4 regions of the Micromonospora violae genome follow, and region 2 is predicted to be linked to each of the others. Evidence: riboswitches for the same ligand, from Rfam matches in the RefSeq annotation. Region 2 holds a riboswitch; each other region holds the start of a gene.
What was found. Region 2 has a riboswitch for cobalamin ahead of EV382_RS06105 (ribonucleoside-diphosphate reductase subunit alpha). Riboswitches for the same ligand answer to the same signal wherever they lie in the genome.
Positions count from the first base shown of each region.

Region 1: linked by a shared signal. The riboswitch ahead of metE (5-methyltetrahydropteroyltriglutamate--homocysteine S-methyltransferase) and the one ahead of EV382_RS06105 (ribonucleoside-diphosphate reductase subunit alpha) in region 2 are both predicted to bind cobalamin.
Region 3: linked by a shared signal. The riboswitch ahead of EV382_RS11935 (acyl-CoA thioesterase) and the one ahead of EV382_RS06105 (ribonucleoside-diphosphate reductase subunit alpha) in region 2 are both predicted to bind cobalamin.
Region 4: linked by a shared signal. The riboswitch ahead of EV382_RS33790 (prenyltransferase/squalene oxidase repeat-containing protein) and the one ahead of EV382_RS06105 (ribonucleoside-diphosphate reductase subunit alpha) in region 2 are both predicted to bind cobalamin.

Region 1 is NZ_SHKK01000001.1:2,643,330-2,648,872, reverse strand. Features, by position in the region: gene metE (5-methyltetrahydropteroyltriglutamate--homocysteine S-methyltransferase) at 1-823, opposite strand, end outside; cobalamin riboswitch at 943-1,159, opposite strand; gene EV382_RS11925 (superoxide dismutase) at 1,302-1,682, shown strand; gene EV382_RS11920 (superoxide dismutase) at 1,690-1,950, shown strand; gene EV382_RS11915 (ABC transporter ATP-binding protein) at 2,061-2,741, opposite strand; gene EV382_RS11910 (ABC transporter ATP-binding protein) at 2,738-3,742, opposite strand; gene EV382_RS11905 (ABC transporter permease) at 3,739-4,623, opposite strand; gene EV382_RS11900 (ABC transporter permease) at 4,616-5,543, opposite strand, start outside.
Region 2 is NZ_SHKK01000001.1:1,395,417-1,403,552, forward strand. Features, by position in the region: gene EV382_RS06090 (aldo/keto reductase) at 1-325, shown strand, start outside; gene EV382_RS06095 (FadR/GntR family transcriptional regulator) at 336-1,058, opposite strand; gene EV382_RS06100 (enolase C-terminal domain-like protein) at 1,066-2,502, opposite strand; cobalamin riboswitch at 2,798-3,014, shown strand; gene EV382_RS06105 (ribonucleoside-diphosphate reductase subunit alpha) at 3,207-5,537, shown strand; gene EV382_RS06110 (ribonucleotide-diphosphate reductase subunit beta) at 5,576-6,571, shown strand; gene EV382_RS06115 (MerR family transcriptional regulator) at 6,568-7,485, opposite strand; gene eno (phosphopyruvate hydratase) at 7,604-8,136, shown strand, end outside.
Region 3 is NZ_SHKK01000001.1:2,649,449-2,657,584, forward strand. Features, by position in the region: gene metE (5-methyltetrahydropteroyltriglutamate--homocysteine S-methyltransferase) at 1-866, shown strand, start outside; gene EV382_RS11935 (acyl-CoA thioesterase) at 948-1,460, opposite strand; cobalamin riboswitch at 1,590-1,804, opposite strand; gene EV382_RS11940 (zinc-dependent alcohol dehydrogenase family protein) at 1,856-2,854, opposite strand; gene EV382_RS11945 (copper chaperone PCu(A)C) at 3,024-3,626, shown strand; gene EV382_RS11950 (Dyp-type peroxidase) at 3,650-4,858, shown strand; gene EV382_RS11955 (copper resistance CopC family protein) at 4,855-5,412, shown strand; gene EV382_RS11960 (PepSY-associated TM helix domain-containing protein) at 5,557-7,032, shown strand; gene EV382_RS11965 (cupin domain-containing protein) at 7,099-8,136, opposite strand, start outside.
Region 4 is NZ_SHKK01000001.1:2,631,960-2,640,095, forward strand. Features, by position in the region: gene EV382_RS11860 (ABC transporter ATP-binding protein) at 1-1,043, opposite strand, end outside; gene EV382_RS11865 (CbiQ family ECF transporter T component) at 1,040-2,221, opposite strand; gene EV382_RS11870 (LPXTG cell wall anchor domain-containing protein) at 2,226-3,173, opposite strand; gene EV382_RS11875 (prenyltransferase/squalene oxidase repeat-containing protein) at 3,170-5,860, opposite strand; cobalamin riboswitch at 6,000-6,115, opposite strand; cobalamin riboswitch at 6,183-6,305, shown strand; gene EV382_RS33790 (prenyltransferase/squalene oxidase repeat-containing protein) at 6,410-7,843, shown strand; gene EV382_RS11885 (HoxN/HupN/NixA family nickel/cobalt transporter) at 7,907-8,136, opposite strand, start outside.

The DNA.
Region 1 (5,543 bases), 1.2 Mb from region 2:
CCGGCCCGGCGACGAGGTCGATGCCGACTGCCTCGACCGGCGTGCCCAGCAGTGCCGGCAACGCGTCGCCGAGGTCACCGAAGTACGTCGCGACGAACAACCGTGGCCGGTGCTTCAGGAGGCCGAGCCGACGGTACGCGGCGCGCAGCGCGGCGATCTCGTCCGAGGTGCGGTCGGCGGCGTACGCGGGTTCGTCGAGCTGAACCCATTCGACGCCGTCATCGGCCAGGGCACCGAGGATGTCCTCGTAGACAGCGATGAGGTCGTCGAGCCGGTCGAAGGGCCGGAACCCTTCCGGCGCGTCCTCGGTGGCCTTGGACAGCAGGAGGTAGGTCGCCGGACCGACCAGCACCGGCCTGGTGGTGACGCCGAGCGCCTTCGCCTCGCCGTACTCCCGCACCGCCTTGTCCGGGCGTGCGGTGAACGCTGTGCCTGGGCTGATCTCCGGCACCAGGTAGTGGTAGTTGGTGTCGAACCACTTCGTCAGCTCCAGTGCCGGCTCGCGCTCCGTGCCGCGTGCCATGGCGAAGTAGGTGTCCAGGTCTCCGAGACCGAGGCGGCGGAAGCGGTCCGGGACCGCGTCGACCAGGACGGTGGTGTCGAGCACCTGGTCGTAGAACGAGAACGTGTTCGACGGAACCGCGTCCAGGCCGGCGTCACGCAGTGTGCGCCACACCTCGGCACGGAGGCTGGCCGCGGTGTCCTGGAGGGTGGTCGCGTCGATCCGGCCCGCCCAGTAGGACTCGACGGCGTGCTTGAGTTCGCGGTGCGGACCGATGCGGGGATAGCCGAGCACGGTGCTCAGACCGAACGGTGTGGTCACGGAACAGGTGTCCTTCCCTCGAGGTCGACCACCGACCACAGGGGAAGGAAACGGCAGGGCGCCGGCCGACGACCGGGCCTCGCCCAGGCCCTCCCGAGAGGCCGGTGGCGGCGTACGCGGACGCGTACGCGGTGCGGGCAGGTCTTCGGACTCGCGGGCGTGACCGGCGTGAACCGATCTCCTACTGGCCGTCGCTTCCCAGACGCTCACGCGTCCAGTGCGTTTGACGGTGGTCGTTCCCACTCACCGCTGCGGGGCAGTCCCGGTTTCCCACCGGGTTCCCTCTTACGACGCCGCGCCTTGACGGTGCGGCGAACCAGCACTGCCGACCATCGTAGATCCTTCTGGTCGATCCCCGCTTGCGGCAACCGACCGGCATCAGTCAGCGGGGGTTGGCAGGTCCTCTGACGACATCCCGAGCCTTGTTGCAAAATGATGGCAACAGCCATACTGAGGCAGTATTGAGAGGACATACCCCATGGCCGTGTACAATCTGCCCGACCGCGGTGACCGCCCCGACGGTGAGTTGGCGGCCGCGATCGACGAGCACTTCGGCTCCTTCGACGGCTTCGCCGGGCAACTGTCGGCGGCGACCAAGGGTGTGCAGGGTTCCGGCTGGGGTGTCCTGGCCTGGGAGCCGCTGAGCCAGCGGCTGATCGTGGAGCAGGTCTACGACCACCACGGCAACGTCGGGCAGGGCTCCACTCCGATCCTGGTGTTCGACGCCTGGGAGCACGCCTACTACCTGCAGTACCGCAACGTCCGCCCGGACTACGTGGACCGGCTGTGGAATCTGGTCAACTGGTCCGACGTCATCTCGCGTTTCGACGCCGCCCGCGCCGCTACCCCGAAGATCTGATTCCGGCGTGAGCGGATACACCCCCGAAGCGGCCGAGATTGTCCAACGCGCGGCCGGGGTCATCGCGGCCAAACACCGTGGTGACCTCGTCGGCGCTGAAGCGCTGATGTCGGCGTTCAGCTCTGAGCAGGCCCGTACTCTCGGCTTCTACCTTCTGGCCGATCTCGCACTCGGCCTGGTCAAGGCGCAGAGCGGCCAGTCGATGGATGACCTGGTCCGGGAGCTGTCCCTGCTCCTGGCCGAGACCGCGCAGTCCCCGCCAGCATGACTGTCCGCCGGGTTCCGCCTCGAGCGGAACCCGGCGGACACATCAGCGACGCCCGCCGTCGGCTCGCCCGGTTGGAGGGACGTGGCGGCACCGGTGTGTCAGCGGGCACGTCAGGTCAGTGTGGCTGCCGTATTGCCCAGGTCGACGATTCGGTCGCTCCAGCGATCCAGCAGGGACTGGTCGTGGCTGATGACCAGGACCCCGGCCTGCTGGGTCCGTTGGTAGTCGCGGATGACGGCGGCGACGTGCGCCTGAGTGGAGGCGTCCAGCATCGCGGTGGCCTCGTCGCAGAGCAGGTAGTCGGGACGGTGAGCCAGGGCCCGGGCGAGGCAGGCGCGTTGTAGTTGCCCGTCGGAGACGGCGTGTGGCCGTCGGCTGCGCAGGTCGGCGGTGAGGCTGACGAGGTCGGCGAGTTCGGCCACCCGTTCGCGGACCGTCGGTTCGGGCGTCCGGGTGGCGCGTAGCGGTTCGGCGATCAGGTCGGCGAGGCTCAGTCGGGGGTCGGCGGCGGCACGTGGGCTCTGGAAGAGAGCGGCGACGCGGGTCCGCAGGGCGACCGGTACGGCGTACCGGGTGCCGTCGACCGGGGTGCCGTCGATGCTGACCCGACCCTGATCGGGGCGCTGCAGCAGGGCCAGGACCCGAACCAGCGTCGACTTTCCGCAGCCGGAGGGCCCGCGCAGTCCGACCGTCTCTCCGCGGCCGATCCGCACTGTGACTCCGTCGAGGACGACCTGGTGGCCGTACCCGACGGTCACTTCGTCGGCGAGCAGGTGCTGCGGGCTGGTCACGGGGTGGCTCCCGTGGGGATCGGGTGGTGGCAGGCCACCGTGCCGCCGCCGGCGACCGGTGTCGGCTCAGGTCGGTCGGCGCAGGTGTCGGTGCGGCGCGGGCAGCGGGGCGCGAACGCGCACCCCGGAGGCAGCGCGGTGAGCATCGGCGGGTCGCCCGGCACCGCCCGGAAGGCCCGGTCCGGCAGGGCGTCGAGCAGCGCCGAGGCGTACGGGTGGGCCGGTGCGGCGAAGAGCTGGTCGGTGTCGCGGTGTTCCACGATGCGGCTGGCGTACATCACGGCGACGGTCTCGGCGACCCGTTGCGCGGCAGCCAGGTCGTGCGTGATGAGCACGACCGCCGAGCCGTTGTCGCAGCGACGTCTCAGCAGGTCGAGGGTGTGGTCGACGAGGGGTCGGTCCAGGCCGGTGGTCGGCTCGTCGGCGATGAGCAGTGACGGGTCGGGTGCCAGCGCGAGCGCGGTGACCAGACGTTGTGCCATGCCACCGGAGAGTTCGTGGGGGTAGCGGTCCAGATCCGCCGGGTCGAGCCCGACATCGACCGCGAGTTGCTCGGTGTCCGCGCGGTCGCGGCCGTGCGCCCGCAGCGTCTCGCTGAGCAGTCGGCGTCCGGTGCGCACCGGGTTCAGGGCGGTGGCCGGGCTCTGCGGCACCAGCCCGACCCGGCGCCCACGCACCCTGCGGGCCAGGTGGCGTTGACCGCAGGTGATCAGGTCGACCGGTTCGCTGTCCGGCTCGTGCAGGACGGCGTGGCCGGTGGTCGTGGCGTTGGCCGGCAGCAGGCCGAGCAGGGCGTGGGCCAGGACGGACTTGCCGCAGCCGGACTCGCCGACGATGGCCAACAGTTCGCCGGCCCGGACGGTGAGGCTGAGGTCGCCGACGGCACGCACTGTGGTGTCGCGGAGTCGGAACTCGACGCCGAGGCCGTCCACGGTGAGCAGCGGCTGACCCGCGGCGGCGCGGGGCGACGCCGGGGCGGGAACGGACTCGGTGGTGGTCACAGGTGCAGCTCCGCTCGGACCCGGGGATCGAGGCGGTCGCGCCAGCGGGCGGCGAGGACCGCGATGGCGAGGGTGACGACGACGATGACCGCGCCCGGTGCCAGGCTGGCCCACCAGGCGCCGGTCAGCAGCGACCCCTGACCGTCATTGATCATGTTGCCCAGTGAGGCGAGGTGCGGCGGTAGGCCCAGGCCGAGGAACGACAGGGCGGTCTCGTGCCACACCGCGTGCGGAATCATCAGGGTGGTGGCCAACGCCAGCCGGGGCAGGACGTGCGGCAGCAGGTGCCGGGTGAGGACCCGGAGTCGGCCGGCCCCACCGCTGATCGCGGCATCGATGAACGGTCGGGTCCGCAGGCTCAACAACTCGGATCGGACGATGCGGGCGGTGGAGAGCCAGTGGGTGAGCCCGACGGAGGCGATCACGGCACCGAGGCTGGGCCGCAGCATGGCGACGATGAAGACGCCCAGCAGCAGGTGCGGCATCGCGGCGATGGTGTCCACGATCCGCATCAGGATCCGGTCGACCCGGCCGCCGAGCGTGCCGGCGATTCCGCCGACCACGCCCCCGAGAACCGTGGCCACGAGCGCGGCGACCGCGCCGACGAGCAACGAGACCCGCAGCCCGTAGACGGCCCGGTGCGCCACGTCCCGGCCCAGGTCGTCGGTGCCGGCGAGGTGGGCCCAGGACGGTGCCAACCGGGTCTGGTCCAGCGCGACCGCGCTCTGGTCGAGCGGCCAGAGGAGCGGAGCGAGCAGCGAACCGGCGACGGCCACCAGCAGGATCAGACCGGCGATGACGACGCCGGTCTGGCCAGGTCGCAGCCGCAGCCGGGATCGGGCCACGTGGAGCAGCGGCGGTCGGGCAGCGAGGTCAGCCATCGAGTCGTACCCTCGGGTCGGCGGCGGCATAGGCGAGGTCGGTCACGAGGTTCGCGGCCAGCACCACCGCGGTGGTGACCAGCGTGATCGCCGCCAGCAGCGGGAAGTCGCTGCCCAGCGCGGCGGCGACCGTGACGGCGCCCAGGCCCGGCAGCGAGAAGACCGTCTCGACCAGCACCGCCCCGCCGACCAGCTCAGGCAGGTGGGTGCCGATCAGGGTGAGGAACGGCAGCAGCGCGGTCCGCAGCGCGTGCCCGAACAGCACCGTCCGCCCGGGCAACCCGCGGGCCCGCGCCGCGACCACGTGGTCGTCGCGCATGCTCTCCGCGACCGCGTCCCTGACGAACAGCACGAACCACGGTGCCTGGGACACGGCCAGCACGCCGACCGGCAGGATCAGGTGGTGCGCCACGTCGGCCCAGGAGGTGCTGGTCGCGGTGACGTCGGTGAGCCCGCCCGCCGGGAACCAGCCCAGGGCCAGCGCGAACACGGCGATCGCGGCCAGGCCCAGCCAGAAGACCGGCATCGACTCGACCGCGTAGGCGGCCGTCCGCAACGCGCGATCGAAGAACCCACCCCTGCGGTACGCGGCCAGCGCGCCCAGCAGCAGGCTCGCGACCAGGACCAGGGCGAGGGTGACCCCGATCAGCAGCAACGTCCAGCCGGCCCGGGCGGCGAGCACCGAGGCGACCGGTTCGTGCCGGCTCGTCGACCAGCCCAGGTCGCCCTGGAGCAGGTTGCCGATCCAGCGCAGGTACTGCACCGGCAGGGGGTCGTCGACACCCCAGTTGGCGCGAATCTGCGCCAGGTTCTCCTCGGTGGCGGTGAAGGCGGCCGCGCCCGCGTACTGCTTGGCCGGGTCGACAGGTGAGGCGGCACCCAGGGCGAACATCCCGACGCTTGTCGCGGCGAGCACCGGC
Region 2 (8,136 bases):
CGGTGTGGTGGTCGCCGGGGTCTACAACTCCGGGCTGCTGGCCCGGGAGATGCCACCGAACGACGCCGTCTACGACTACCGGCAGGCGCCGGCAGAGGTGATCGACCACGCCCGCCGGGTGGCGCGGGTCTGCCAGACGTACGGCGTCACGCTGCCCCAGGCGGCGTTGGCGTTCGTCCGTCGTCACCCGGCGGTGGTTTCGACATTGGTCGGCATGCGCGACGAGGCCCAGGTGACCGAGACGCTGCGCCGCTCCGGCGTGGACGTCCCGGATCAGCTCTGGGCGGCGTTGTACGACGAGGGGCTGCTCGACGTGCAGTCGTAGCGGCCGGCGGTCAGGACCGGGTCGCCTCGATGCTCGTATCGGCGTCGTCGGGTGACCCCTGCAACGATTCCTCCACGCCGATCAGGTGGTTGGCCATCCGGGTGCGGGCCCGCTCCGGGTCGCGCGCCACGAGGGCCTTCAGGATCGCCACGTGCTCGTCGTGGGTACGCAGGTCCGCGCCCTCCTCGTGCAGGCTCCGCCAGAGCCGGCCGCGGATGGTGCGCCCGGCGAAGGCTTCGATCAGGCCGACGAGCACCGGATTCTCGGCGTGCACGGCGATGATCCGGTGAAAGGCGATGTCGATTTCCATGATGCGCTCATGGTCCTGCGGTGACTGGCCGATCATCCGGGCCGCCTCGTCGAGCAGGTCCGCCGCCTGGGCCAGGGCCTCGTCGGTGATCCTGGTGGCCGCCAGCCGGGCGGCCTCGCACTCCAGCAGCCGTCGAACGGTGTGGATGTGCCGGGGGTCGCCCTGACCCTGGAAGTCCACCACGAAACCCATCGGGGCCAGCAGCTGCGGCGCGTCGAGGTTGGTGACGTAGGTGCCGTCACCCTGGCGGATGTTGACGATGCCGAGGATCGACAGGGCCGACATTCCCTCGCGTAGCGAGCCCCGCGAGACACCGAGCGACTCGGCGAGGTCCTTCTCGATGGGCAACCGGTCTCCGGGCCGGAACTGCCCTTCGAGGATCATCCGTTTGATGCCGTTGACCACTTCGTCAGTGCGAGACATGACTCCCCTAGCGCCCGGCGGGGGTGGCCGTCCCACCCGCGATCACGTACGCCGCCTCCGGAGATGACACGGTAGTCGGGTCTGTCGCCGCCCAGTAGTGGCCGTCGGGGAACCGGTAGAGCGCGACCGACTCGGGACGCATCCGGGTGGAGTAGCCCGGCGCGCTGGGCAGGACGTAACCGCTGCCCGAGCCGGTGTCGCGGATGATGCACGGGTCGGTGAAGTGCTCGTGCAGGTGGTCGACGAACTCGGTGACCCGGTTGGTGAGATCCCCGGAGATCGCGACGTAGTCGAGCACCGACACGTGTTGGACCATCTCGCACAGCCCGACGCCGCCGGCGTGCGGGCACACCGGGATGTCAAACTTCGCGGCGAGCAGCAGCACGGCGACGATCTCGTTGATGCTGGCCAGCCGGCCGGTGTCCAGCTGGCAGAAGTCGATGGCCTGAGCCTGGAACAGCTGCTTGAACATCACCCGGTTGTGGCAGTGCTCGCCGGTGGCGACGCCGATCGGCGCGACGGCGCGGCGGACGGCGGCGTGGCCCAGGATGTCGTCGGGGCTGGTCGGCTCCTCGATCCACAGTGGTGTGAACCGGGCGAGGGCGGTGACCCACTCGATGGCCTGGCCGACGTCCCACACCTGGTTGGCGTCGATCATCAGGTTGCGGTCCGGCCCGAGGATCTCCCGCGCGATCGCGCACCGGCGGATGTCGTCGTCGAGGTTGGCGCCGACCTTGAGCTTGACGTAGCCGTAGCCGCTGTCGACCGCCTCCTGGCACAGCCGGCGCAGCTTGTCGTCGTCGTAGCCGAGCCAGCCCGCCGAGGTGGTGTAGGCGGGGTAGCCGGTCCGGTCGAGCTCGGCGAGGCGGGCGGCCTTCGTGCCCTCCTTGGCCCGCAGGATGGACAGCGCCTCGTCCCGGGTCAGCGCGTCGGAAAGGTAGCGCAGGTCGGCGATGTCGACGAGTTGTTCGGGGGACATGTCGACGAGCAGCCGCCACAGCGGCTTGTCGGCGAGCCGGGCGACCAGGTCCCATGACGCGTTCAACACGGCGGCGAGGGACAGGTGGACGACACCCTTCTCCGGACCGAGCCACCGCAGCTGCGAGTCGGAGGTGAGCAGGCGGTAGACGGCGCCCATGTCCGCGGCCATCGTCGCCACGTCGAGGCCCACGAGTTGCTGTGCCTGGTGGACTGCCGCTGCCGCGACGATGTCGTTGCCGCGACCGATGGTGAAGGTCAGGCCGTGCCCCGCGAGCGGCGCACCCGTGCCGTCGACGCCGTCGGTGTGCAGGACGACGTAGGCCGCCGAGTAGTCACCGTCCTTGTTCATGGCGTCTGACCCGTCAGCGGTCAGGGAGGTGGGGAAGCGGACATCTTCGACGGTGACGGCAGTGATCTGCGGCATGCGCCCCTCGCCCAGCTCGGCAAAAGATCTGATGATCATTGGGAGTATACGGAGGGTTTCCTCCGACCGTCAACGTCGTCGATCGCCGGTCAGGTGCCAGACATACGATGTTTCCGGGTCTTCCGGACCCGGTCGGGGGGTCCGACGACATCCACACTCCACCTGCGGTCGCGGCCGCCTCGACGCCCCAGATCTTCGTCGATTGTCGACATCTTCGGGGGCCGCCCCGCCGTGCCCGGCGTCGGCGGGCCCTGGTGGTGACGGTGGTCACCGGCCGGCCGCCGACACGCCCGGCACCGACATGTGGGGTGTGACAACGGCTGCGTCCCTATATATGGTGTCGAGCGCAGCTGGTTCGGCCGCTCATCCGGCGCGGTCGAGGCAACAGGGAACCCGGTGGAATTCCGGGACTGTCCCGCAGCGGTGAGTGGGAACAACCGCCGTCATCAGCACTGGGCCATCCATCGGCCTGGGAAGCGACGGCCAGTAGGAGACCGGCGATCCCGGTCGTGCCCGCGAGTCCGAAGACCTGCCAGCGCGCCGCGTACCCGCACCCGGGTGGGCGGCGGTCCGAGGCCGCGTGGGACGGCTGACGCCACCTGACCCACGCCGGGCTGGCGTGGCGTCCGTCGGTGTCTGTCTCCTCGCGTCCGGGCCACCAGGTCTCGAACTCCGAGGAGCGAGTGGTGACAGTCACCGAGATAGTCCCGGCCAGCGGCGACGCGGCCGTACGGCGGACGCCGATGCAGGTCCGCAAGCGCGACGGCGGCACCGAACCCGTGGACGTCAACAAGATCGTCCGGGCGGTCGAGCGGTGGGCCGACGACCTGACCGACGTCGACCCGATGCGGGTGGCCACCCGCACCATCAGCGGCCTGTACGACGGCGCGACCACCGCCGAACTGGACCGGCTGTCCATCCAGACCGCGGCCGAGATGATCGGTGAGGAGCCGCAGTACTCCCGCCTCGCCGCCCGGCTGCTGGCCGGCTACGTCGACAAGGAGGTGCGTCGGCAGGGCATCACCTCGTTCAGCGCGGCGATCCGGGTCGGCCACACCGAGGGCCTGATCGGCGACGACACCGCCGTGTTCGTCGCCGCGCACGCCAGGACGCTCGATGCCGCCGTCGACCCGGACGGGGACCGCAGGTTCGAGTACTTCGGCCTGCGCACGGTGTACGACCGTTACCTGCTGCGCCACCCCACCAGCCGGCTGGTGCTGGAGACCCCGCAGTTCTGGCTGCTGCGGGTGGCCTGCGGCCTGTCCCGGACGGCCGACGAGGCCGTCGACTTCTACCGGTTGATGTCCAGCCTGGCCTACCTGCCCAGCTCACCGACCTTGTTCAACTCCGGGACCAGGCACACCCAGATGTCCTCCTGCTACCTGGTCGACTCCCCGCTCGACGAGTTGGACTCGATCTATGCGCGGTACGCCCAGGTCGCCAACCTGTCCAAGTTCGCCGGCGGTATTGGCATCGCGTACTCGCGGGTCCGCTCCCGGGGCGCGCTGATCCGGGGCACGAACGGGCAGTCCAACGGGATCGTGCCGTGGCTGCGCACGCTGGACGCGAGCGTCGCCGCGGTCAACCAGGGCGGCCGGCGCAAGGGCGCGGCCTGCGTCTACCTGGAGCCGTGGCACCCGGACATCGAGGAGTTCCTGCAACTGCGGGACAACACCGGCGAGGACGCCCGGCGTACCCACAACCTGAACCTGGCCAACTGGATCCCGGACGAGTTCATGCGCCGGGTCGAGGCCGACGAGCCGTGGTCGCTGTTCGACCCGCACGAGGTGCCCGAGCTGCCCGACCTGTGGGGGGAGCGGTTCGACGCCGCGTACCGGGAGGCCGAGGCGCAGGGTCGCTACGTGCGGCAGGTCCCGGCGCGGGAGCTGTACGGGAAGATGATGCGCACCCTCGCCCAGACCGGCAACGGGTGGATGACCTTCAAGGACGCCGCGAACCGGCTCTGCAACCAGACCGCCGAGCAGGGCAACGTGGTGCACCTGTCCAACCTCTGCACCGAGATCGTCGAGGTGTCCAGCGACGCCGAGACCGCCGTGTGCAACCTCGGCTCGGTGAACCTGGCCGCCCACCTCACCGCCGACGGCATCGACTGGGAGCGGCTGCGCGCCACGGTACGCACCGCGGTGACCTTCCTCGACCGGGTCATCGACATCAACTACTACCCGACCGCGCAGGCGGCGGCGAGCAACCCCCGCTGGCGGCCGGTCGGGCTCGGGCTGATGGGCCTGCAGGACGTCTTCTTCGCGCTGCGACTGCCGTTCGACTCGCCGGCCGCGCGGGAGCTGTCCACCCGGATCAGCGAGGAGCTGTACCTGACCGCGTTGGAGACCTCCACCGACCTGGCGCGGGAGTTCGGTGCGCACCCGGCGTACCCGCAGACCCGGGCCGCGCGGGGCCAGCTCCAGCCCGACCTGTGGGGCGTCGAGGGTACGCAGACCGCGCGGTGGGACGCGCTGCGGGAGCGGGTCGAGGCGTACGGGCTGCGCAACTCGCTGCTGGTCGCGGTCGCGCCCACCGCGACCATCGCCTCGATCGCCGGGTGCTACGAGTGCATCGAGCCGCAGGTGTCCAACCTGTTCAAGCGCGAGACCCTGTCGGGGGAGTTCCTCCAGGTCAACACCGCTCTGGTACGCGAGCTGAAGGCCCGCGGTCTGTGGACCGACCGGATCCGTTCGGCGATCAAGCGGGCGGAGGGATCGGTGCAGGACATCGCGGAGTTGCCGGCCGACGTACGGGAGTTGTTCCGCACCGCGTGGGAGCTGCCGCAGCGGGCGCTGATCGACCTGGCCGCCGCCCGCGCCCCGTTCATCGACCAGTCCCAGTCGCTGAACCTGTTCCTGGCCGCACCGACCATCGGCAAGCTCTCCTCGATGTACCTGTACGCCTGGAAGGCCGGCCTGAAGACCACCTACTACCTGCGCTCACGCCCCGCCACCCGGATCCAGCAGGCCACCGTCAGCGCCGTCGCGCCGGCCGCTCTCACCGTCGCCGTCGACGCCGAGGCGCTGGCCTGCTCGTTGGAGAACCCCGAGTCGTGCGAGGCCTGCCAGTGACCCCCGCCGACACCACCACCGACCTGAGGACCACGCACATGCTGCTCGACCCCGGGATGGACCTCACCCTCCGCCCGATGCGTTACCCGCACTTCTTCGACCGGTTCCGGGACGCGATCCGCAACACCTGGACCGTCGAGGAGGTCGACCTGCACGCCGACCTCGCCGACCTGGACAAACTGTCGCCGGCCGAACGGCACCTGGTCAGCCGCCTGGTGGCGTTCTTCGCCACCGGCGACACGATCGTCGCCAACAATCTGGTGCTCAACCTGTACCAGCACGTCAACAGCCCCGAGGGCCGCCTTTACCTGTCCCGGCAGCTGTTCGAGGAGGCCGTGCACGTCCAGTTCTATCTCAACCTGCTCGACACGTACGTGCCGGACGAGACCGAACGCTTCGAGGCCTTCGCCGCCATCGAGAACATCCCCTCGATCCGTCGCAAGGCCGAATTCTGCTTCCGCTGGATCGACTCTCTGGGCGACCTGCGGGAGCTGCGGACGCGCGAGGACCGGCGAGCGTTCCTGCTCAACCTGATCTGCTTCGCCGCCTGCATCGAGGGGTTGTTCTTCTACGGCGCGTTCGCCTACGTCTACTTCCTGCGCTCCCGTGGCCTGCTGCACGGCCTCGCCTCCGGCACCAACTGGGTGTTCCGCGACGAGTCCATGCACATGGCGTTCGCGTTCGACGTCGTCGACACCGTCCGCGCCGAGGAGCCGGACCTGTTCGACGACGACCTCGCCGACCAGGTCCGCCAGATGCTCACCGAGGCCGTCGAGTGTGAGGTGCAGTTCGCCGAGGACCTGCTGGGCCAGGGCGTGCCCGGTCTGACCCTGGCCGACATGCGGGAGTACCTCCAACACGTCGCCGACCGCCGCCTCGCCCAGCTCGGCATCGCGCCGCTCTACGGGTCGAGCAACCCGTTCGGTTTCATGGAGTTGCAGGACGTGCAGGAGCTGTCCAACTTCTTCGAGCGGCGGGTGTCGGCGTACCAGGTCGGGGTGAGTGGCACCGTCGCCTTCGACGACGATTTCTAGGCGGCGGCCGATCCGGGGGCCTGGCGTCGTTTGGTGAGCCACCGCATCACCTCTAGGGGGTGCGACGCCGGGTCCGGGATCGGGTGGAAGACGTGTTCGACTGCGCCGTCGGCGACGATCAGGGTCAACCGCTCGTAGAGCGTCATGTCACCCGCGGTGCGGGTCGGCAGACGCAGCGCGTCGGCCAGGGTCAGCCTCGGGTCGGGGATCAGCGGGTAGGGCAGCCGCAGCCGGTGCGCGAGTTCCCGCTGGTAGCCGGTCGACTGTGCGGACAGGCCGTACACCCGGGCGGCACCGGCCGCGCGCAGTTCCGCGTGGTGGTCGCGGAACCAGGCGGCCTGTTCCGTGCTGCCGCGCGCACCGTGGATCTCCAACAGGCCGTTGGGCAGGTCGACGCCGGGCCGCCCGGTCAGTGGGTACACGAAGATGACGGTGCGCCCGGCGCCGAGCGCGCTGAGATCGACCGGACGGCCGTCGGTGCCGTAGAAGGACAGGGGTGGCAGTCGGACGCCGACCAACGTGGTGGGGTCGGCGTCCGATTGCGGGTGATTGCCGGGTACGACCCGGGTCGCGGCGGCGTCGAGGCGCGCGTCCAGCGCGTCCCGCTGGGCGGTCAACTTGCCGATCCGTTCCTGGAGGCTGCCGATGGTGCTGCGGTACGTGGCCACCGCCGCCGCGCACACGTCGGTGTCGTCGGCGCCACCGGCGATCGACTCGACGAACGGGCGGGTCTCCTCGACGGTGAGGCCGAGCGCCATCAGCTCGCGGATCTGGGCCACCAGCCGCACCGCGATCGGGTCGTACTCCCGGTAGCCGTTGCGTAACCGTCGGGGCACGACCAGCCCGGCCGACTCGTAGTACCGCAGTGCCCGGACCGTCGTTCCGGTCCGTCGTGCCAACTCACCCACCCGCATCCCGCGACCCTAAACCCGCACCCCGGGGTACGGGTCAACGTGTCCATCGTCGCGGTGCGGAGGCCGTCGTTTCCTGCCAGTCTGGCGGCGAAAAGGCAGCTTGAACAGGGAGTGTGTGATGACGGCAATCAGCCGGGTGCGGGGTCGGCAGATCCTCGACAGCAGGGGCAACCCGACCGTGGAGGCCGACGTGGTCCTCGCCGACGGGTCGACCGGCCGGGCGGCCGTGCCGTCCGGCGCGTCGACGGGGGCGAACGAGGCGGTCGAGCTGCGCGACGGGGACCGGACGCGTTTTCACGGCAAGGGGGTCAGCAAGGCCGTCGCCGCGGTCAACGGCGAGATCGCCGACGCGGTGCTCGGGCTCGACGCGGAGGACCAGGCCCTGATCGACGAGACGATGATCGACCTCGACGGTTCCAAGGACAAGGGTCGGCTGGGTGCCAACGCGATCCTGGCGGTGTCCCTGGCGGCGGCGAAGGCGGCGGCGTCGGCCCACCGGCAGCCGCTCTACCGCTACGTCGGTGGCGTCGGCGCTCGTCTGCTGCCGGTGCCGATGATCAACATCATCAACGGCGGCGCGCACGCCGACAATCCGCTCGACTTCCAGGAGTTCATGATCGCGCCGGTCGGCGCGCAGACCTTCGCCGAGGC
Region 3 (8,136 bases), 1.3 Mb from region 2:
TCATCGCCGTGCAGGAACGACTCGGGCTGGACGTGCTGGTGCACGGCGAGCCGGAACGCAACGACATGGTGCAGTACTTCGGCGAACAGCTCGACGGATTCGCCGCCACAGCCAACGGCTGGGTGCAGTCGTACGGCTCCCGGTGCGTCCGCCCACCCATCATCTACGGCGACGTCACCCGGACCGGGCCGATGACCGTCGCCTGGTCCACCTATGCGCAGTCACTGACGAACCGACCGGTGAAGGGCATGCTCACCGGGCCGGTGACGATCCTGGCCTGGTCGTTCGTCCGCACCGACCAACCCCTCGCCGACACCGCCAACCAGGTCGCCCTCGCACTGCGCGACGAGGCCCGCGACCTGGAAGCCGCCGGCATCCGCATCATCCAGGTCGACGAACCCGCCCTACGGGAGACTCTGCCGCTGCGTCGGGCCGAGCAACGCGCCTACCTGGACTGGGCGGTCGGCGCGTTCCGGCTCGCCACCAGCGGGGTCGCCGACTCCACCCAGATCCACACCCATCTGTGCTACTCCGAGTTCGGCGAGGTCCTGCCCGCGATCGACGCCCTCGACGCCGACGTCACCAGCATCGAAGCGTCCCGGTCGAAGATGGAGATTCTCGACGATCTGCGCACCACCGGCTACGAACGGGGTGTCGGCCCTGGCGTGTACGACATCCACTCCCCCCGCGTGCCGGAACAGACGGAGATCACCGACGCGCTACGCCGCGCCGTCGCGGCGGTGCCCGCCGACCGACTCTGGGTCAACCCCGACTGCGGCCTCAAGACCCGCGGCTACCCGGAGGTCGAGCAGGCCCTGACCCGCCTCGTCAGCGGCGCCGCCGAGATCCGCAGCACGCTCACCTGAGCGCACGGTGGGGTGGCGGCACGCCGCCGCCCCACCGTGGCGTGCGACAACGCGCGTTCGACGCCCTCGTCCAAGCACGTTTCAGCCCTCCTCGGCGCCCTCGAGCAGCGCCCGCCGCAGCGCCAACCGGTGCTCCCGGCGGATCTCCGCCTCGCGGTACCGCCGCCGGTCCCCGTCGGTCTCGGGTAGCAGCGGTGGCACCGGGCGCGGCTGGCCGTCGTCGTCGATGGCGACCATGACCAGGTGCGCGGTGGCCACGTCGGTGGGCGGCACCGCCCGGTCCCACCGGTCGGCGGTCACCTTGACGGCCACCTCCATGGAGCTACGACCGGCCCAGGTGATCCGGGCGTCGACGTGCACGACGTCGCCGACCCGCACCGCACGCAGGAACGCCGTCTCGTCGATCGCGGCGGTCACCGCCGGCCCGTCGGAGTGCCGGGCGGCGACCACCCCGGCCACCGAGTCGATGAGGTTGAGGATCCGGCCGCCGTGGACCGTACCCATCAGGTTGGTGTGGTGCTGGTCCATGATCTGCGACAGGGTCAGGTGCGACGCCGATGGCGCTCGGCCGGCGGTCGTGGTCGTGTCGTGCACAGCGGTAGTCCGTCCCTCGGGAAACCACACCGCCGGATCACGGGCACACGCTGACGAGGACACACCGGCGCACGACGCGCGGCAGGTCACCCGCTCAGCCCACCCGCGAGGCCGACGGCAGCGCACACGGTCGTGTACGCAGCGCGGGCAGGTCTTCGGACTCGCGGGCCCGACCGGCTGCGCCGGTCCCCTACTGGCCGTCGCTTCCCAGGCCACTGGCCCAGTGCTGATGACGGCGGTCGTTCCCACTCACCGCTGCGGGGCAGCCCCGGATTCCCACCGGGTTCCCTCTTACGACGCCCGGCCAGCTCATGACCGGGCGAACCAGCGCCGTCGGCGAGCATAGCCGGTCTGCGGGGCGGTCCCTCACGACCCTGACATGAGGAATCCGCTGCTCAGTCGGCGACGTCCACGACGACCTTGCCCTCGGCGGCACCGTCGGCGACCAGGCGGTGGGCGTCCATGACCGTGTCGAGCGTGAACCGGCGCGCGTCCAGTCGGGGGCGCAGCGCACCGGCGTCGGCCATCGTCGCGATCTCGCGCAGGATGACACCGTGGTGTTCGCGGCCGCGCCCGGTGAGCATCGGCAGCAGGGTGAACACGCCGGAGTAGGTCGCGCCCCGGAACGACAGTGGGGCGAGCGAGTGGGAGCCCCAGCCCAGCGCGCTGACGACGTGCCCGTGGTAGGTGCGTACCGCCGCGAACGACGCGTCGAGCGTCGCGCCGCCGACGGTGTCCATGACGATGTCGAACCCCGCACCGCCGGTGTACCTCTCGACGTACTCCTCGACCGTGCTCGCGGTGTAGTCGATCGGCACGGCGCCCAGGCTCTCGATCACCCGCAGGCTCGCCGGCCCGCCCGTGGCGTACACCTCGGCGCCGCGCGCCCGGGCAAGCTGCACGCCCACGTGACCGACACCGCCGGCACCGCCGTGCACCAGCACCTTCTGCCCGGCGTGGACCCCGGCCCGGTCGACCAGCCCTTCCCAGGAGGTGACCGCCGCCAGCGGCAGGGCGGCGGCCTCCCGCATCGAGAGGCTTCCCGGCTTGTGGGCCAGCAACCGGGCGTCCACGGCGGCGTACTCGGCCAGCGAGCCCGGTAGGTCGCCGACGCCGCCGCACAGCCCGTACACCTCGTCTCCCGGCTGGAAGCCGGTCACCTCAGCGCCGACCGCCGCGACGACCCCGGCAAGGTCCAGGCCGAGCACCGCGGGCAGTTGGACACGTGCGTGCGCGGCCTTTCCGGCCTGGATCTTCGTGTCGAGTGGGTTGACCCCGCTGGCGACGACCCGCACCAGCACCTGGCCGGGCCCCGGGGCGGGGTCGTCGATCTCCTCGATCGTCAGCGGAGCGTCGAACTCCCGCAGCACCGCAGCACGCATAACCGTCCGCACTCTCCGTGATCGTGGTGTCACTGTGACGCTATCCGACCGAATCGCCGACCGGGCGGCTTCCCTGGTGGGCTGCCCCGCGTCCGTGCAGGGTTCCGCCTCATGACCGCCCGGAACTTTCCCCGTGGCGGGTCCGACCAACCTCCCAGCAGCAACCATCGGAGGAAGAACAATGCGCACCACCAGCCCAAACGTTTCACGCCGCAGCTCGGCCGCGATCCTCGCCGCCGCGATCCTGACGGTGGGCGCAGCCGGTTGCGGCTCGTCCGACTCTCCGTCGACCGCGCAGGCGGGCCCGTCCGCGTCGGCCTCGGCCAACCCGGACGCTGGGGTGCTCAGCATTCGTGACCCGTGGGTGAAGGCCGCCGACAAGGGGATGACGGCGGCTTTCGGGACCCTGGTCAACGACGGCGACAGCGATGTCACGGTGACCGGTGCCACGACCTCGCTGTCGCCGATGGAGCTGCACGAGATGACCATGAAGGACGGCACGATGGTCATGCAGGCCAAGCAGGGTGGCATCGTGATCAAGGCCAGGAGCACGCACGCCTTGGCGCCCGGTGGCGACCACCTCATGCTGATGAACCTCACCAAGCCCGTCCAGGCCGGCGACGAGTTGACCTTCACCTTGACCTTCGCCGACGGCAGGACCCAGCAGTTCCGGGCCGTGGCCAAGCCGTTCACCGGCGCACAGGAGAGCTACGCCCCCGGGCACGGCCAGCCCATGCCCGACATGAGCGCCACGCCGGAGACGAGCATGAGCCCGGCATCGTGACGCGGACACCACCTGTCCGGCCGGTGAGCAGGCGGGGCCTGCTCACCGGCGGGGCCCTGGCCGCCGGCGGAGCCCTCGCCGGCGGTGCCGCCATCGCCACGACCCGCACCGGCAGCGGCCAACCGCAGCCGGCTGCCGGCACCACGCCGGTGGCGAGCGTCGGCAACCTGGTCGAGCCGTTCCACGGCGTACGGCAGGCCGGCGTGGCCACCGAGCCGCAGGCGCACGCGTCCTTCGTGGCGCTGACCCTGCGGGCCGGCGTCGACCGGGCCGCGCTGGGGCGGATGCTGCGGCTGCTCACCGACGACGCCGCCCGGCTCACCCAGGGGCAGCCGGCCCTGGCCGACACCGAGGCCGAGCTCGGGCTGCTGCCCGCACGGTTGACCGTCACCTTCGGCTTCGGGCCCGGCCTCTACCGGGCGGCCGGCGTCGACGACCGCCGGCCGGCATCGGTGACCGACCTGCCGGCGTTCCGCATCGACCGGCTTCAACCGGCCTGGTCCGGCGGTGACCTGCTGCTGCAGATCTGCGCCGACGACGCGATCACCGTCGCCCACGCCCAGCGCGTGCTGATCAAGGACAGCCGACCGTTCGCCACCGTTCGGTGGGTCCAACAGGGCTTCCGGCGCAGCCCCGGCGTCGAGCCGGGCGGCCACACCCAACGCAACCTGTTCGGTCAGCTCGACGGCACCGCCAACCCCCGACCCGGCTCGCCCATGGACACCGCGCTCTGGGTGCCGGACGGCCCAGCGTGGCTGCGCGACAGCACCACGCTGGTGGTCCGGCGCATCAGCATGAACATGGAGACCTGGGACCTGCTCGGCCGCGCTGATCGCGAGCTCGCCGTCGGGCGCCGGCTCGACACCGGCGCCCCGCTCACCGGCACCACCGAACACGACGAACCCGACTTCGCCGCCACCGACGCCGACGGCCTCACCGTCATCCCCGACTTCTCGCATCTGACCCGCGCCCACGTCACCGACGACCGGCTGAAGATCCTGCGCCGGCCCTACAACTACGACGGCGTGCCGACAGCCGACGGCAGCGCCGACAGCGGCCTGATCTTCACCTCGTACCAGGCCGACATCGCCCGACAGTTCCTGCCCATCCAGCGCCGGCTGGCCGACCGCGACCTGCTCAACGAGTGGACCACACCGATCGGGTCCGCTGTCTTCGCCATCCCGCCCGGCTGTCCACCTGGCGGTTGGATCGGCGAGCAGGTGCTCGGATGACCGTGCCGCCGTCGCTCCCCATCGCCGTGCGGCTCGGCGCGGCGGTGCTCGCCGTCCTCGTGGCGGTGCTCGTTCCGGCCAACCCGGCCTGGGCGCACAACTCGCTCCGGACCGCCACGCCCGCCCAGGGCGCGACCCTGCCGAGCGCACCGACCGAGGTCACGCTCGAATTCAGGCAGCGGCTCGACCCGACCTTCAGCACGATCGTGCTCACCGACGCCGCCAAGCGGAAGCTTCCAACCGGCGAACCGGTGGTCACCGGCGCGACGAGCACGGTGCAGGTGACCGAGGCGCTACCGAACGGGACCTACACGGTCGCGTACCGGGTCGTCTCCGTCGACGGGCACCCGGTTCAGGGGTCGTATCCGTTCACGGTGGCCGATCCCACGTCCAGCGCCGCGCCGGTTGCCGCCGTCGGCGCGTCAGCGCCCGCAGTGCAGGCTGACCGTGGTCCGAGCGTCGGCGTACTCATCGCCGGTGCCGCGCTGGCCCTCCTCGTCCTGGCGACGGCTGGGCTGCGCTGGCGACGGGCGGCCCGACCCGACCGGTCGTGACGCCCGGTTCCCACTCCCCCAACCCTGGGAACCGCAGGCGTCTCTCCCCCGACTACCAGTCAGGGCCGAAGCGACACCTCACCGGGCGACCAGACCAGTACGGGAAGCACCTTCGCGCTTCCCGACTCTTCCGATCGGATCACCATGTCTCTCACCGAGTTGTCCGGCACGCCGACGCCGGAGCGCGCCACGACCACCGCGATGCCGACCCGACCGGGCCGGCGCACGTCACCGTTCGGTGCGTTGTTGCTACGGCTGCACTTCTACGCCGGCATTCTCGTCGCCCCGTTCCTGGTGGTCGCCGCGCTGACCGGCCTGGCCTACACCACCACCCCACAGCTCGACGCCGTCCTCTACGGCGACCAGCTGACCGTCGCCCAGGTGGGTGAGCGTCAGCTGCCGCTGGCCGAGCAGATCGGGGCCGCGCGCAACGCACACCCCGACGGCAGCATCACCACCGTGCAGCCCGGCGACGGCGACCAGACCACCAAGGTGGTGTTCTCCCTGCCCGAGCTTGGCGAGAACCAGCACACCGTCTACATCAATCCGTACACCGGCGAGTCCCAGGGGCAGCTCACCACCTGGTTCGGGTCCACTCCGATCACCACCTGGCTGGACGACCTGCACCGTCACCTGCACCTGGGCACGGTGGGCGAGCACTACTCCGAACTCGCCGCGAGCTGGCTGTGGGTGATGGCGCTTGGCGGGGTCGTCCTCTGGTGGCGGCGACGCGGCGCCGCCCGATCCGCCGCCCGGCATCTGCTCGTGCCGGACCTGTCCACAGGTAAGGGTGTGCGCCGTACCAGGGGGTGGCACGCCACCACCGGTATCTGGCTCACCGTCGGGCTCCTCTTCCTGTCGGTAACCGGTCTGACCTGGTCCCGCTATGCCGGTGCGAACTTCGCCACCGGTTTGGACGCGCTGAGTGCCCGCACTCCGGAGATCTCCACCAGCCTCACCGTCGACCCCACCACCCCAGCCGAGACCGGCGGGGGTCACGAGCACGGTGCCGCTGGGGCCGGCGGGGTCGTCGAGATGGCGGCCTTCGACCGGGTCCTGGCGGTGGCTCGCGGCGCGGGCCTCTCCGGTCCGGTCGAGATCACCCCCGCGCCGGGTCCAGGCTCCGCCTGGACCGTCACGCAGGTCGACAACACCTGGCCGGTCAAGAAGGACCGCATCGCTGTCGACCCGGCCTCCGGCACGGTCACCGCCCGCAGCGACTTCGCCGACTGGCCCCTACTGGCTCAACTGAGCGGCCTCGGCATCCAGGCCCACATGGGGATTCTCTTCGGCCTGGTCAACCAAATCCTGCTCGCCGCGCTCGCCCTCGGCCTGCTCTGCGTCATCCTCTGGGGCTACCGGATGTGGTGGCAACGCCGACCCACCCGCGCCGACCGCCGGGCGATCGCCGGCACCCCGCCAGCCCCCGGCGGCGTACGCGGCCTGCCGGTCTGGGCGCTGTTGATCGGCGTACCGGTGACCGTGGTGATCGGCTGGGCGCTGCCGCTGTTCGGGCTCACCCTGCTCGGCTTTCTCGTCATCGACGTCGTGGTGGGGGCGGTGGCTCGACGCCCACGGCCTGCCGCGACTCCCACCTCTCCCGCACCCGGGCGGAACTGAGCCATCGGTCCGGCCGTCCGTCCCGTGACGGACGGCCGGACGCGCACCGGAAGAACCCGCCCTCGCTCAGAGCACGACCTGCTTGGTGTTCGGCAGGCTGTCGACGATCGACTTCGGCACGTTGATCGTGTCGGCGATGATCTCGTGGGGCGTGTTGGCCATCCACTGCATCACCGAGATGTCCTCGAACCGGGGATGGCGGAACATCTCCAGGAACACCAACGGCACGTCGCCGGTGTTCTCGATGTAGTGGCCGTACGCGAAGGGGACGTAACCCACGTCGCCGGCCTGGAAGTCGAACGTCCGGGCGGCGGCCTGCGCCGCGAAGACTCCCATCCGCCCGGTGCCGGAGATGTAGTACTGCCACTCGTCGGTGGTGGGATGCCAGTGCAGTTCGCGCATCCCGCCCGGCTCGACCTCCACCAAGGCTGCGGAGGTGGTCACCGAGGCCGCAAAGTTGGTCGAGTCGGTGATCCGGACCGTTCCGCCCCGGAAGCGCTGCGGGGTCTGCGCGAGCATCCGGTGCTTGAAGCTTCGGGGGATGTCGCCGGTCGGGCTGACCACCCGGTCCTGGTGCAGCGGCGGTGGGACGTCGCCCTGGAAGATGTACTTCTCCCGTTCGGGCAGGTTCTCCATCTGTTCCAGGGTCCAGCCGAAGTTCTTTGCCAGGACATGCCTCGGGGTGTGCGCGAAGAAGTCGCTGAGCAGGAACGTGTTGTTCTCCGAGAACGCGCCGTCGTCGAAGACCAGCAGGAACTGCGCGCCGTCCTCCAACGCCTGGATGTTGTGCGGCACGCCCTGCGGAAAGAACCACAGATCGCCCGCCTTCACGTCCTCGATGAAGTTGCGTCCCTCGTGGTCGACGGCGCTGATCCGGCAACTGCCGCTGAGCATGTACGCCCACTCCGACTGCTGGTGCCAGTGGATCTCCCGGTACGCGCCCGGTTCGAGACCGAACTGGACGCCGGACAACTGACTGGCGATCGGGAGGTCGCGGCTGGTGACCTCGCGGGTCCAGCCGCCCTTCTCCACCCGGGTGTGCGCCTGCGAGAAGGAGAACTTGAGGTTGGGTACCAGCCTGCTGTCGGTGGTCGGCGGAACCAG
Region 4 (8,136 bases), 1.2 Mb from region 2:
TCGGGTACGGCGATGCTGCCGCCGCCTCGGTGACCCGAGCCCTGCAGAGCCCAGAGCAGCGACGACTTGCCGGATCCGTTACGCCCCATCAACGCGGTGATCTCACCGCGTATCAGGCTGAGGTCGACCCCACGCACAGCGACGACCGGTCCGTGGCGGACGACCACGCCGGTTGCGGTGAGCGCTTTCCGCGCGCCGGCGTGGGATTGGCGGTGTGGTTGCGGCGGAGTGGCCGGCAACCGGTCCCGCAGTGCCGTCGCGTGCCGGCGGGCGTCGCGTACCGACAGTGGCAGCGGCGACCACTCGGCCAGACGTCCGAGGTCGACAACGGGCGGCGCGACCGTGGCATCAGCGATGAGACCGGCCGGGTCGCCGTGCCGGACGGTGCCGTCGCGGGCGACGTGGATGAGCCGGTCGGCGTACGGCAGGACGCGTTCCAGGCGGTGCTCGGCCAGCACGACGGTGACGCCGAGGTCGTGGACCAGTCGGGTGATGGTGGCGAGGACGTCGTCGGCGCCGGTCGGGTCGAGCGCCGAGGTGGGCTCGTCGAGGACGAGCACCCGTGGGTGAGCGGTAAGCGCCGCGCCGATCGCCACGCGTTGCTGCTGGCCGCCGGACAGTTCGTGCAGGCCCCGGTGGCGCAGGTCGACGAGGCCGAGCAGGTCCAGGGTCTCCTCCACCCGGGTCCGCATCACCGCCGGATCGAGCGCGAGCTGCTCCATCCCGTACGCCAACTCCTCCTCGACGGTGTCGGTGACGAACCCGGCGACCGGGTCCTGCCCGACCACGCCGACCAGATCGGCGAACTCGCGGGGCGGGTGGTCGGCGGTGTCCCGACCAGCGACGCGCACGCTGCCCTGCAGGGTGCCGCCACTGAAGTGCGGGACGAGGCCGTTGATCGCGCCGAGCAGGGTCGACTTCCCCGTGCCGGTGTGCCCGACGACCAGGCACAGCTCCCCCTCGTCGACGTGGATGTCGACGTCGCGGAGAGTGGCGCGGGGCGCGCCGTCGTACGTGATACTGACGCGCTCGAAGCGGATCATGACGGTGCTCCTGCGGTATCGGCGGCCCGGCGCCGCACGGCGGCGGGCTGCTGCGGTCGATGCGGGCGCGACGGTGTCGGTGCGGCGATCGCCGCGAGGGAGGCGACAAGGATCGCCGCGGCCGGTAGTGCGGGCAGGTCGGGCCAGTGCAGCGGATAGAGGCTCGGGTTGAGCGCGGCGGGGTCGTAGCCGGTACCGGCACCGAGCACGATCGCAGTGATGACGCCGCAGCCGGCGACGGTCCATTCCGGCCACTGCCACGGGTCGGGTCGGTAGCGGCTGCGGGAGACCCGACGCCCGCCGAGCGCCAGTCCGGCGACGCAGAGCAGCACACCACCGCCGAGGGCACCGAGCCCGACCGGGCGCGGCACCCGCGGGTCGAGCAGGCCGTACACGCCGACGCAGAGGCCGGCCATGCCGGTGAGCATGAGGACACCGGTGAGCCTTCGCGAGCCTGGTGTAGCGGTGCCGACCCGGCCGTAGCCGCGGGAATCCATGGCGGCGGCCAACCGCAGCGACCGGTCCAGCGCGTCGTGCAGGACCGGCATCACAATGGCTCGCACGGCACCGAGGCCCCTGGCTCGCCCGGCGCGCAGTCGGCGGGCCCGGGCGACTCGTTGGACGCTCTCCACGAGTTGCGGTGCGACGCTCAGCGAGACGGTGACGGCGACACCCAACTCGTACAGCGCGCCCGGGAGGACCCGCAGGGCCCTCTTGGGGTTGGCGAGGCTGTTGGCCGCGCCGATGCAGCACAGCAGGCAGGCCAGCCGGAGCCCGTCGACAGCGGCGGACAGGGTCGCCTCCAGGGAGACCGGTCCGCCGATCTGGATGCCGGCGTACCAGTCGGGGGTGGGCAGGTGCGGGAGCCGGAAGAGGATGTGGTCGTCGGGGGTGATGCCAGAGGCGAAAACCGTCCGGAACACCACCCGGATCACGATGATGATCAGGGCGAGGTAGAGGTAGTAGCGGAACGCCCGTGCCCAGGGCGCGTCCGTGCGACGGGCGCTGACGACGAACCCGAGCACCGCGAAGATGAGCAGCAGGAGGAGCGGATTGCTGGTGCGGCTCGCGGCGGTGGCGAGCGCGAGCGCCCACAGCCACCAGGCCACCGGGTGCAGGGGGCGCGGCAGCCGGGCTACCGCGAGCCGGTGCACGAGGCCGCTACCGATAGGGCGCATCGGGTCAGGCGCGGCGGCGGCGCCAGCCGACGACACCGCCAGCGAGCGCGAGCAGGGCCAGCAGTCCGACCGTGATCAGTGCCGGCCGCGCCGAACCGGTGTCCTGACGAGCTGCCGTCGCGGTCGGTTCGGCGTCGAGCACGCGTGGTCCGTCGGCGGTGGCGCTCGGCGGCAGGGGCGGCCCTCCCGCTGCCGGCGTGGTCTCGCCGACCGAGGGCGTCGGCGTACCACTGATCGGGCCCAGCGTCGGTGCTCCCGCCGGCGGGAGGCCGGGCGGAGGGTTGCCGACGCCGGGATCGACGGGCGGCGGGTTGCCAGCCCCCGGAAGGTTGCCAGCGCCCGGTGGATTTCCGCTGCCCGGCTGAGCCGGGGTGGGCGCGGCGGGGGGCGGAGCCGTGGTGGCGGTGCCTGTCGGTTTGCCGTTGCGGGCTCGGACGCTGTCCGGACTGAACCGGGGCCGCCCCTCGGTGCCGCCGATGTCGGTCGCCCCGAAGATCCACAGGTCGACGCTGCCGGGCTTGGGCTTGTAGCTCATCGCGCCGAGTTGGCTGTAGACCCAGGTGTTCTGCCCCGGGTCGGCGTGCCAGTACGACCAGTACGCGCTGGCCGGCGGGGTGAGACCACATCTCTCGGTGGCCGGGGTGGGGTACTGCGTACCGCCCTGGTGACCCGCGTAGCCGATCCGGCAGATGAACGCGGGCCCATCGTGCTGCGTCCCGGTGGTGCGCCAGCCACCCTGGTTGAGCAGTTGGTAACCGGTGGTCGGGGTGGTGCCGCAGGACCGCAGGAGTGGTCCGCCCCACTTGCTGAAGTCGACCGCGAGGATCACCCCGGACGACGTGGTGCACTGGCCGATCGGCAGCGGGTCGGCCAACGCGGGCGCGGGTGTCCCCGCCACCACCGCGACGATCGACAGGGCCACCACCGACGGGAGCCACCTGCGGGCCGTCACGAGGCACCGCCATCGCCGGCCACCGAGCGCCGACGGGCGGAGATCCGCAGCAGGACGCCGGCGACGACAAGCACCAGCGCCAGCAGGATGACTGTCGCGATGGACGCGCCGGTGCGGGGCAGGTTGCCCGACGGCTGCCCCACGTTGCTCGGCGATGGCGGGGTCAGGCTCGTCGACGGGAGCGGCGACTGACTCGCGGTCGGTGTCGCAGTCGCGGTGGGTGTCGCGGTCGGCGTTGGCGTCGGTGAGCCGGTCGGGTCCGTGCCGGGCAGTTCGTGCACGTCGCGGGTCAGGGTGGCGAACGAGATGCCGGTGGCACCGCCGACGACCTGCGTGGACGCGCGCACGTTCGATTCCGGCTCGCCCTCGACCGCGACCCTGAACCCGCCATCGTCATTCTGCTTGCCAGCGAGGAAGGACAGGGCCTTGTCGAGCTGAGCCGCGTACGTGGTGCCGCGCAGGGTGAGGCCCTGGATCGCGAGCGCCGTGGAGTTGGTGGAGTCGCCGGCTGCGCCGGGGAACCCGCCGTGCGCCTTCTGGGTCGAGGCGATCCAGGTCAGCGCCTTGTCGACGGCGCTGACCGCGGCCGGGTCGTCGGTCAACGGCGCGAGGGCCATCGCGGCCATCGCGGTGCTGTCGACGTCCTTGTCGGCGTCTGCCGCCGGGATGAGGCTGGGGAACGATCCGTCGGTGCGCTGGAGTCCCTTGAGGAACTCGACCGGCCTGGTGGCGGCCTCGCCCTGGCCGGCGCGCAGCTGCGCCATGATGCCGAGCGACTGCCCGAACACCGACGTGGCGTACCGATAGTTGCCGGCCCCGGCGCAGCCGGTCGGCGCGTCGCCCCTGGTGCAGGTCACGTCACCCAACGCGGCGATCAGGTCGTGTCCACCGAACGACCGTGGGTCGTAGCCGGTGACCTGGGCCAGCAACGCCATCTTCCCGATCGCGCCGCCGACGGCGTAGTCGGTGCCGACGCCCAACCACATGTCGACGGTGAAGCCGTTGTCGCCAACCGCGCCGCCGCCACGCAGGAACTCGACGATCGCCCGCAGCTTGGTGTCGTCCCCGCCGGTGGCGGCCAGGGCGTAGGCACCATCGATACTCAACCCGAAGTCGGGGAAGCCCGGGAACGACTCGTAGTACCTGCCGTCGATCAGGTTGCCCGGCGCGACGAGGTAGGCCACCCCCTTGACCAGATCGGGTCGCGGCCCGACCGGCGGCGGCGCACCCAGGGTGGCGAGATTCTTACCGGCCAGGGCGAGCGCCGCAGCGGCGGTGGCGGCCAGGTCCGCGTCCGGGTTGCTCGGGTCGGGGCTGAGCCCACCGCCGGTGACGATCCGGCTGACCAGCAGGCCGGTGGCGGCGGCGGCCCGGTCGGCGAGACCGAGTACGGCGAGCGCCTGCGCGGCGTGCCCGGTGGGATAGGTCTCGCTGAAGCCCGCTCCGGTCCATGGCTGGTACCCACCGTCCGGCTCCTGCGCCGCGGCCAGGAACGCCTTGGCCGAACTCAACGCCGCGTCGTGCCCGCCGAGCGTGTGCATCGCCAGGACCGCCAGCGTCGTGGCCGCGAGGTCCGGGTCACAGGCGTCGGTGGGGCTGCGCCACACACCGGCGAAGGCACCGGTCGCGCACTGCTGCTCGGTCAGTCGGGTGACGGTCGCGGCCGGCGGGGTGACGCCGGCCCGCTTGAGCGCGAGCAGAGCGGTCGCGTGGGTCAGGGGATCACTCGATCCGGCGAAGTCGCCGGCGGTGGCGCAGCCGGCGTCGACGTCGATCGCGGTACACACGCGGTCGATGAGCGTGGCGATCAGATCCCGGTCACCGAACGCGCGCGGATCGCCGCCGGTGATGGTCAGCAGGAGCGCGAGGTTGGCGACGTTGGCGATGTGGGGTGCGGCGGTGGCACCGTTCGGGAAGATGACGGCATCGACGTGCGCCCGCAGGTGATCGACGATCTTGGTGATGGTCTGGTCCTGCCCACCGGTCCCGGCCAGGGCGGTGGCGACAGCGATGGTCCGGTAGTAGTCGACGAAACCGTTGTCCACGTGGTCGCCGTCGACGAGCTGCCCCACCAGGTAGCTCGCCACCGCCTTGACCTGCGCTTCCGTCGGTCGCGTCGGCACGGGCGTCGAGGTCGGGGTCGCCGTCGGCGTCGGGGTGGCGGTCGGCGTCGGGCCGCTCGCGCGTACCGACGCGGGGGTGAAGCTCGGCGCCCCGGTGGTGCCGCCGATGTCGGTGCCGCCGAAGACCCACGCCTCGACCTCACCCGGGCCGGGCCGCTGGGCCATCGCGCCGAGTGGACTGTAGGTCCAGTGGTCCTGCCCGGCCGGGGCGATCCAGTAGGACCAGTAGGCCGACGCCGGCGGGGTCAACTGGCACGCCTCGTCGGCCGGCGTCGGGTGCTCGGCACCGGTGTCGAAGGCGGGCGACCCGATCCGGCAGATGAACCCGGGGCCGTCGTGGGCGGTACCCGTGGTGGTGAAGCCCGCCTCGTGCAGCAGGTCCAGGCCGGTGGTCGGGGTGGCGTCGCAGCCGCGCAACAGCGGCCCACCCCACGCGCCGAAGTCGACCGCGACGATCGCGCCGTGGGTCGGGGTGCAGGACTCCAGCGGGTCGGCGATCGCCGCACGAGTCGGCACCACGAGCGTCAACGCGCCCAGCATCACCGCAGCGGCGACGGCCGCCATCCATCCCGTGGGCACACGCGACGTTCGACTGACCAGTGGGGACATGGCGACTCTCTCGGGGGCTAGCGGCGCAGGCGCGGACGCGGACCCCGAGGACAACCCCCGGAAACCTGGCTCCGCGCCGTGTACCTCGACGGCGCTGCGGTGCACTATCCAGCCAGGTAATCCGACTCGTCCCGGTAACGGGACCTACGGCTGCGGGCCAGCGCCGGACTTTGACCGGCTTCCCCTGACTGCTGGATCGCGGCCATCGGACCACAACCGCGACCACCGCGTCAACGCAAGACCGTGTCATGTACCTAACAGCGCGCGGTAGGGCTCTCCTCCCATACGGTGACCGCGTCATCGCGTGGGGGAACCCGGTGGGAATCCGGGGCTGACGCGCAACGGTGAGGACGGTCCGCCCGTCCCGAGCCCGACTACCCACGTGGTGACGCAGCACCTGCGGTATCCGTCCCACGCGTCCTGCGGCCGGCCCGCCCCGCTCCCGCCGGCGCGCGCCGGGCTCCGGGTCGAGGCAGCCGTGCCCCGTACCCCCAAGGAGCCCTGATGTCCTCGCGTCTTTCCTCCGGTCGTCGCCGCAGACGCCTCGCGGCCGTTCCCGCCGCCGCGCTGATCGCCACGGTCGTGGCGGTCGCGGGCGGCGCCGCACCGGCCGCCGCAACCTCGACCGCCGCGCAGATCGCCACCGCCAAGACCAACGGCGTCGCCTACCTGCGTACCCTGCAGGCCGCCGACGGCAGCTACGCCAGCGGCGGACTGTCGAACGAGTGGGCGTTCAGCGCGTTCGCCCCCGCCGGCGTCGCGGCGGTGGACGTCTACCCCTCCGGCGACACGACCAAGAACGCCCGCACCGTCTACCGCAACCAACTCTCCGCCGCGTCCTGGCCGAGCACCGCGCCCGTCGTCACCGACTACGAGCGTGGCGTTCTGAACGCCTACGCCGCCGGCATCGACCCTGCCCGGGTCTCCTCCGCCCGTAACCTGATCGCCGACACCATCGCGTACTGGCAGACCGGATCGGCCGGCTACTACGGACCGCCGGCGAACTTTAACGGCACCATCTTCGCCACCCTGGCCCTGGCCGGCGCGAAGACCCAGACCGGTGCCGCCCGCGTGCCGCAGGCGCTGCTCAACCTGTCGGTTACCCGGATCCGCAACAACCAGCACAACGATGGCGGCTGGACCTTCAGCCAGGCCGAGGGCAACCCCACCCAACTCGCCGCCGCCAGCGACATCGACATGACCGGCGCAGCCATGGCCGCCCTTTGTGCCGCCGGAGTGCCCAACACCGACACCGACGTCGTCCAGGCGAAGAACTTCCTCAAGGGCAAGCTCGTCAACGCGTCGGGCGCGTTCACCTCGATGTTCGGTGTGAACACCGACTCGAACGCGTGGGCCGTCTCCGGGCTGAACGCCTGCGGCATCCCGAGCCAGGGCACCGACTTCACCACCACGGCCGGAAAGACGCCGATCGACTTCCTCCGCGCGCAGCAGCTGAGCGGCGGTGGGTTCAAGTACCTCACCACCAACACCACCCCATCGACGTACGCCTCGATCGACGCGGTGCGGGCCCTGGCCGGCGCGGGCTACACCGCCGCTCCCCCGACCCCGGTCACCGCCGGCGCGCCCACCTGGGTCGCGGCGAGTGGGTTCACCGCCGGCACCGCCTCCCGGCTCGCCGTGATCATCGACAACGGCAGCGGCAGCATCACGCCGTGCGCGGTCACGCTGACGCCGACCGCCGCCACCACCACCCTCGGCGCCGTGCTGGACGCCGCCGTCGGCGCGTCCGCCCCCAGCGGCTGCGTCACCGCCCTCAACCCGACCAGCGGCACCGGCACCATCACCTCGATCAATGGCCTAGCCAATAGCGGCTCCTCCACCTGGAAGGTGTCCCGCGACGGCAGCACCCTGACCACCGCGACCCGCGGCACGACAGTGACCGTCGGCGACACCATCTACCTTCGCTACGGCGTCTGACCGTCGGGCAGTGGCGTGGTCAGTGGCGGCCGAGCCGCCGCTGACCACGCTCTCGCCGGTTGCTCAGGCGAGGGTGACGAGGTGGATCGCGGCGACGGTGACGAGACCCGCGCCGAACAGCGTGATGCCGCTGGCGGCAAGGACGGGCGCCACCCGGGTGGCCAGACCGAGAATGGGGCGGGACTGTGCGCCCCGGGTGACCAGTGAGCTACCGGCGACCGCGAGGACCCCGACGCCGAAGAGCACCACGGCCATGCCCAGGCCGAACGTCAGGACCAGCAGCAGGGCGAAGC